Regions from separate parts of the Arthrobacter sulfonylureivorans genome, predicted to be linked through region 2. Evidence: predicted binding sites of a transcription regulator. Region 2 holds the regulator's gene; the other holds the start of a gene.
What was found. The regulator HrcA, encoded in region 2, represses chaperone genes, less so after heat shock. The targets are predictions, from matches to a motif close to TTNGCACTCGNNNNNNNCGAGTGCNAA.

Region 1 (3,551 bases), 990 kb from region 2:
CGGAACCGCCGCCGGCAACGATGCCTTCTTCCAGGGCAGCACGAGTGGAGGACACTGCGTCCTCGATCCGGTGCTTCTTCTCCTTCATTTCGACCTCAGTGGCAGCACCGACCTTGATCACGCCGATACCGCCGGCCAGCTTGGCCAGACGTTCCTGCAGCTTCTCTCGGTCCCAATCGGAATCGGTGCGCAGTACCTCGGCCTGCAGCTGGGCCACGCGGTCCGCCACATCGGCGTCCGAACCGGCACCGTCCACAATGGTGGTGTTGTCCTTGGTGATGGTGATCCGGCGAGCGGTACCCAGCACTTCGAGGCCTACCTGGTCCAGCTTCAGACCGAGGTCGGCGGACACCACCTGGGCGCCGGTGAGCACCGCGAGGTCCTGCAGCATGGCCTTGCGGCGGTCGCCGAAGCCAGGAGCCTTCACGGCGGCAACGTTGAGCGTGCCGCGGATCTTGTTGACCACCAGGGTGGAGAGGGCTTCGCCGTCGATGTCTTCGGCGATGATGAACAGCGGCTTGTTGGCCTGCAGCACCTTCTCCAACAGCGGCAGGAATTCCTGCACGGTGGAGATCTTGCCCTGGGAGATCAGGATCAGCGCGTCCTCAAGGACGGCCTCCTGGCGCTCCTGGTCGGTGACAAAGTACTGCGACAGCAGTCCCTTGTCGAACTGCATGCCTTCAGTGAGCACCAGCTCGGTCTCCATGCCGGAGGCCTCTTCGATGGTGATGACGCCGTCCTTGCCCACCTTGTCGAAGGCTTCGGCCAGCAGCTTGCCGACCTCGGGGCTTTGGGCGGAGATCGTCGCGACCTCGGCTACCTTGTCCTCTACTTCGCGGGCGTTCTCCAGCAGGCGGGCGGCCACGGCCTCGACCGCTACCTCGATGCCATGCTTGAGGGCTCCCGGTGCGGCTCCGGCGGCCACATTGCGCAGGCCTTCCTTGACCAGGGCCTGGGCCAGCACGGTAGCGGTCGTGGTGCCGTCGCCGGCGACATCGTTGGTCTTGGTGGCGACTTCCTTGGCCAACTGCGCGCCAAGGTTCTCGTACGGGTCGTCGAGCTCCACCTCACGGGCGATGGTCACGCCGTCATTGGTGATCGTGGGGGCACCCCACTTCTTGTCCAGGACCACATTGCGGCCGCGGGGGCCGAGAGTAACCTTGACGGTATTGGCGAGCTTGTCGACGCCGGCTTCCAGCGCCTTGCGGGCCGCGTCGTTGAACTCCAACTGCTTTGCCATGAATTTGTTCCTTTCACGCGAAAAGCCCCGGCTGCGCTGCAATACAGCGGCAGCCGGGGCATTTCGGTTGTCCGTAGTTCCGGCTGAGGGCGTCGACTGCGCGCGCCCGAGCCGCCGGACTGAAGCTGATGGACTTACTTGGTGACGATGGCCAGCACGTCGCGGGCAGAGAGCACCAGGTACTCTTCGCCGCCGACCTTGACCTCGGTTCCGCCGTACTTCGAGTAGATGACTACGTCACCCTCGGCTACGTCAACGGGAACCCGGTTGCCATTGTCATCGACGCGGCCGGGGCCGATCGCGACAACTTTGCCTTCCTGCGGCTTTTCCTTGGCGGTGTCCGGGATAACCAGGCCGGAGGCCGTGGTCTGCTCTGCTTCGAGCGGCTGGACAACAATACGATCCTCAAGAGGCTTAATGGAGACCGACACTCGGCTCTCTCCTTTTCATGAGCTACGAATAGGTTTGGCCAAGGAGATGTCTGCCGTCGTCGCGGTGCCGGCAGGCGGTTCCTTGAATTAGCACCCACACGGGGAGAGTGCTAACTGCGACTCTATGAGACGGGTTAGCACTCGGTCAAGGCGAGTGCCAGCAGGAAGTGGATCCGACCCGCTTGCCGACCCCCATGTGACGCCACGAGGCTTTTCCGGTCGCGGGCCAAGTTGCGTAAGGCTTACCTAACCCGATAGTTTTCACAGTGCGCGCAAATAGCAAACGTTTATGTTGCCTAATGCCGAGCCCATCCCCGGGCCCGGCATTGACTAACGATGGAGTGTCAGTGAAAAAGCCCCTGAAGTCCGGCCTGATGGTTGTGACCGCAGCCGTTTCCATGCTCGCTATGAGCGCGTGCGGTCAGCAGACCGATGCCGCAGCAGGCGCCGGTGCAGAGACGATCAGCGTTGAGCATGCCTCGGGAACCACGGACGTGCCGGTGAACCCGGAGACCGTCTACACCTTCGACCTTGGCGTGCTGGACAGCCTCACCGCCCTGGGCGTCGAGGTTGACGGCGTCCCGGAGGCCGTGTTCCCCGAGTCTCTGGCGCAGTACGGCGAAGACAGCTACACCAAGATCGGTTCCATGAAAGAACCTGATTTCGAGGCGATCAGCGAGGGCGCCCCGGATTTGATCATCATCTCCGGCCGTACCGCTGAGGCCTACGGAGAGCTGAGCAAGATCGCCCCGACCATCGACCTGAGCGTCGATGCCGCCGCACCGGTCGAGAGCTTCAAGGAAGTCTCCACGACTCTGGGCGAAATCTTCGGCAAGGAAACCGAGGTCGAAGAGAAGCTCTCTGCCCTCGACACCAAGATCGAGGACACGAAGGCCGCAGCTGCCGACGCCGGCACCGGCTTGGTGCTGATGACCAGCGGCGGCGAAATGACTGCCTACGGCGCCGGATCCCGCTTCGGCATCGTCCACGACGTGCTGGGCGTGCAGCCCGCCGCTGAAGTGAAGTCCGAGGGCCCGCACGGTGAGGCGATCTCCCACGAATTCATTGCGGAAACCAACCCGGACCACCTGTTCGTGATCGATCGCGACTCGGCTGTCGGCGAATCCGGTGAGGCAGCCACCGCCGTCCTGGACAACGAACTGGTCAACGGCACCAAGGCGGCCAAGAACGACAGCATCACCTATCTGGATTCAGCCTCCTGGTACCTGGTGGGCTACGGCCTGAACAACACGGACGCGATGATCAGCGCCGTCCAGGCAGCCATTACGAAGTAGCACCCCGTAAGGCCGCCGGCTCTCTGCCGGCGGCCTGCGCGGTGGTCCGACCTATGGCTTCCTCCACGATTTCCACTCCTGCTCCGGCCCCGGCTGCAGCCGCGGCCCGGCGTTCCCGCCCCCGGGGATCCGGTGCGCAGCTCGCCTGGGCGGGCACCGCCGTCGTTATTTTGGCCTGTGCCAGCATGTTCGTGGGGGTCAGCGATGTCTCCCTGCCGGCACTGCTGTCCAGTGACCAGACCGCTTGGGACATCTTCTGGATCAGCCGGCTGCCGCGGACCCTGTCCGTGATCCTGGCCGGTGCGGCGCTGGGCATTGCCGGGCTGATCATGCAGCTGATGGCGCGGAACAAATTCGTGGAGCCATCCACCGTGGGAACCGTGGAGTCCGCTTCGCTGGGCATCCTGGTGGTCACCGTGGCGATCCCCGGCGCATCGCTGCTGGCCAAGATGTCGGTGGCCACTGTGTTCGCGGCGGCCGGAACCGGGCTGTTCCTGCTGGTGTTGCGCCGGATCCCGCTGCGTAACACGCTGATTGTGCCGCTGGTGGGCATCATGTTGGGCGGCGTGATCGCGGCAGTCACCA
Region 2 (3,551 bases):
AAGCGTGAGGGTCTCCCCCGCCTGCGTGCCGGGTTTAATGCTCAGTTCGCGTTCGCCGTCGAAGGTGTCCAGCGTGACGTCGGTGCCCAGCGCGGCCGCGGTCATCGGCACCGCCAGGCTGACGTGCAGGTCGTCTCCCTCGCGGATGAAGTTCTTATCCGGGTTGACGCGGATCTCCACGTAGAGGTCACCCTGCGGTCCGCCCGCCGGGCCGGCCTCGCCCTGGCCGGCCAGCTGGATCCGCGTTCCGGTTCCCACGCCGGCCGGGAGCTTGATGGTCAGCGAACGGCGGCTGCGGATGCGCCCCTCGCCGTTGCACTCGTTGCAGGGGTCGGGAATGATCGTGCCGAAGCCCTGGCAGCTGCCGCAGGCGGCCGTGGTCATGACCTGGCCCAGGATGGACCGCACGGCGCGCTGGACCTGGCCGGAGCCGCCGCAGATGTCGCAGGTGCGCGGGCTGGTGCCGGGGCGGCAGCAGCTGCCGTCGCAGGTGGGGCAGACCACGGCGGTGTCCACCTCGATCTTCTTGTTCACCCCGAAGACTGCGTCCTTGAGGTCGATCCGCACGTTGATCAGGGCGTCCTGGCCGCGGCGGGTGCGCGAGGCCGGACCGCCGCCCGCACCGGCGCCGCCGAAGAAACTCTCGAAGATGTCCTGGAAGGCGAAGCCGGAACCGGAGAAACCGCCGCCGAACCCGGTGTCATTGCCGTTTTCGTTGCCCGTGGTGTCGTAGACGCGCCGCTTCTGCGGGTCCGAGAGCACCTCGTAGGCGTGGCTGACCTGCTTGAACTGCTCGGCTGCCTCCGGGCCGGGGTTCACATCCGGGTGCAGCTTGCGGGCCAGCTTGCGGTAGGCCTTTTTGATTTCCTCGGTCGAGGCGTCCTGGCTGACACCGAGGGCGTCGTAGTGGTTGCTCACCTTGTAATACTTCACTTCCTGGAGATTGATTCACCGCCGACGGCGGCCGGTGCGGACGTTGCGCGGCCTAGGGCTGGCCGGCGAGAATCCGTGACAAATAGCGTGCGACGGCGCGCACTGCCGCCATCGTGGTGGGATAGTCCATCCGGGTGGGGCCGAGAATGCCGACCTTGGCGGTGGCGCCCGGCCCATAGCCGGTGGCGACCACCGAGGTTTCCACCAAGGAGCCGTACGGATTTTCCCGGCCGATGCTGACCGACATGCCGTGGGCATCCTGGTGCATTTCGGAGAGCAACTGCAGCAGGACCACCTGTTCTTCGAGTGCCTCGAGGATGGGGCCGATGCTCAACGGGAAGTCCACCGTGGAACGGGCCAGGTTGGCCGTGCCGGCCATCAGGATCCGCTCTTCGCTGGTGGCCGCGGCCAGCTGGGCAAGCGAGGCGGACAGTTCGTCGACGATTCCCGCGTGCGCGGGCTCCGCCGGCACCGGCGAGGTCCTCAGCCGGTGTGGCACTCCGGCCAGCGGTTTCCCGGACAGAGCGGCCAGGAATGCGGTGCGCAGAGTGGCCAGTGCATCTTCGGCCACGTCCACCGGCAGCAAGGCAACATGTTGCTCCACCTTGCCGTTGTCAGCGATCAGCACCACCAAGACGCGGCGGGGAGCCAGCAAGACGAACTCGATGTGCCGCACCTTGGCAGCACCCAACTGCGGGTACTGGATCACCGCTACCTGGTTGGTGAGCTGGGACAGCAGCCGCACCGTGCGTTCCATCACGTCGTCCAGGTCGTCGGCGCCGTCCAGCAGTTTCTGGATGGCCCGGCGCTCGGGGGCAGAGAGCGGCTTGACGTCAGAGATCCGGTCCACGAACAGGCGGTAGCCCTTGTCCGTGGGAATCCGGCCGGCACTGGTGTGCGGGGCAACGATCAGCCCGTCTTCCTCCAGCGCCGCCATGTCGTTGCGGATCGTGGCCGACGACACGCCTAGGCTGTGCCGGTCGACCAGTGCTTTGGAGCCCACCGGCTCCCGTGAATGCACATAGTCCTCGACAATGGCGCGGAGCACTTCAAGCCTCCGGACCTCGCTCACTGCACTCCTCCTGTCTTCGGCTCAACCTGATGACGGGTTGTTAGCACTCAACACGTCCAAGTGCTAAGTCTAATACGTTGCCCCCGTTGTTAGCATTGTCTTCGCGGCGGTGCCGTAGACGTACTACCTGTTAAGGACTTGAAGCATATGAGCAGCTACGGCTGGGGCCCCCAGGATCTCACCGCGCCCAAGGCCCGGGCCCTGCGCGAAGTCGCCGCCGAGCCGGGGCAGGTGCTGGAGGATGCACAGAGCGGCTGGGTCGGCGCCGTGGTCCGGGTAGAGAAGTCGGGCGGCGTGCATCTGGTCTCGCTGGAGGACCGCCGGGGCAAGGTGCGCTCCTTCCCGCTGGGATTCGGCTTCCTGTTTGAAGGCGAACCGGTGAACGTGGTGCCGCCGGCGCCAGTTGCGAAGGCTCCCGTCCGCCAGCGCACGGCCTCCGGCTCGGTGAAGGTGGAGGGCCAACGCGCCAGGGTGGCGCGCGCCAGTCGGATCTGGGTTGAAGGCAAGCACGATGCCGAACTGGTGGAAAAGGTCTGGGGCGACGACCTGCGGGTGGAGGGCATCGTCGTCGAACCCCTGCATGGCGTGGACGACCTGGCCGCGGCCGTGGCGGACTTCTCCCCCGGCCCGCAACGCAGGCTGGGGATCCTGGTGGACCATTTGGTGCCCCATTCCAAGGAGTGGCGGATTGCCGAGGCCGCCATGGCCGTCCCGGCGGCCGCCGGCAACGTGCTGATTGTGGGCCACCCCTACGTTGACGTCTGGCAGGCCATCAAGCCGTCGGTGATCGGCCGGGCGCAGTGGCCGGTGGTTCCGCGCGGCACCGATTGGAAGACCGGCATCCTCGCCGGTCTTGGCTGGCCGAACCGGACCCAGATCGACCTGGCCGACGGCTGGAAGCGGCTGCTGGGCAGCGTAAACAGCTATGCGGACCTGGAGCCCAGCCTGCTGGGCCGGGTGGAGGAAGTCATCGATTTCCTCACCGTCTGAGCCGGTTCCAGCGCCCGCTGCGGCCCCGGTCTGCACCGGGCCACAGGGTGGAACCGCTAGGCTAGGAACAGCAGTGAGCCATCAGCAGATTTTCCGAAGGTAGGTCCAGTGTCCGAGAACTCTGCTCGCAACCAGCAGCCGGAACGCAAGTCCGCTCCGCGCCCGCAGTACCAGAGCGCGTCGGCTTCCGCCTTGCCGCTGACCCCTTCCGAGGACCGGCAGTGGGCAACCTTGGCGCACTTCGGCGGGATCCTGGGCTGCTTCCCGTCGCTGGTGATCTACCTGATTTTCAAGGACCGGGGACCGTTTACCGCCCAGGAGTCCAAAGAGGCGCTGAACTTCACCGTCCCGCCCACCGTGGTAGCCATTGTGGCCAACCTGCTGATCGTCATTCCGGCCGTCAGCGGCATCTTTGCCGTCGTCGCCGCCGCAATCTGGGTCTTTCTCACGGTCTATTCCGTGATCGCCGGCATCAAATGCAACCGCGGTGTTCCGTACCGCTACGCCTACAACCTGCGCTTGTTCCGCTAAGCCCGCGGCCGCCCGGGCTGCCGCT

Region 1: groES (co-chaperone GroES) is a predicted target of HrcA. The motif match lies at 1,806-1,832, and genes of this name have one in related genera.

Annotation. Positions count from the first base shown of each region.
Region 1 covers NZ_CP093326.1:1,193,563-1,197,113, reverse strand. The annotation lists gene groL (chaperonin GroEL) at 1-1,240, opposite strand, end outside; gene groES (co-chaperone GroES) at 1,375-1,671, opposite strand; gene MNQ99_RS05860 (siderophore ABC transporter substrate-binding protein) at 2,019-2,966, shown strand; gene MNQ99_RS05855 (ABC transporter permease) at 3,020-3,551, shown strand, end outside.
Region 2 covers NZ_CP093326.1:2,180,725-2,184,275, reverse strand. The annotation lists gene dnaJ (molecular chaperone DnaJ) at 1-918, opposite strand, end outside; gene hrcA (heat-inducible transcriptional repressor HrcA) at 986-2,005, opposite strand; gene MNQ99_RS10175 (DUF3097 family protein) at 2,153-2,995, shown strand; gene MNQ99_RS10170 (DUF4870 domain-containing protein) at 3,104-3,526, shown strand.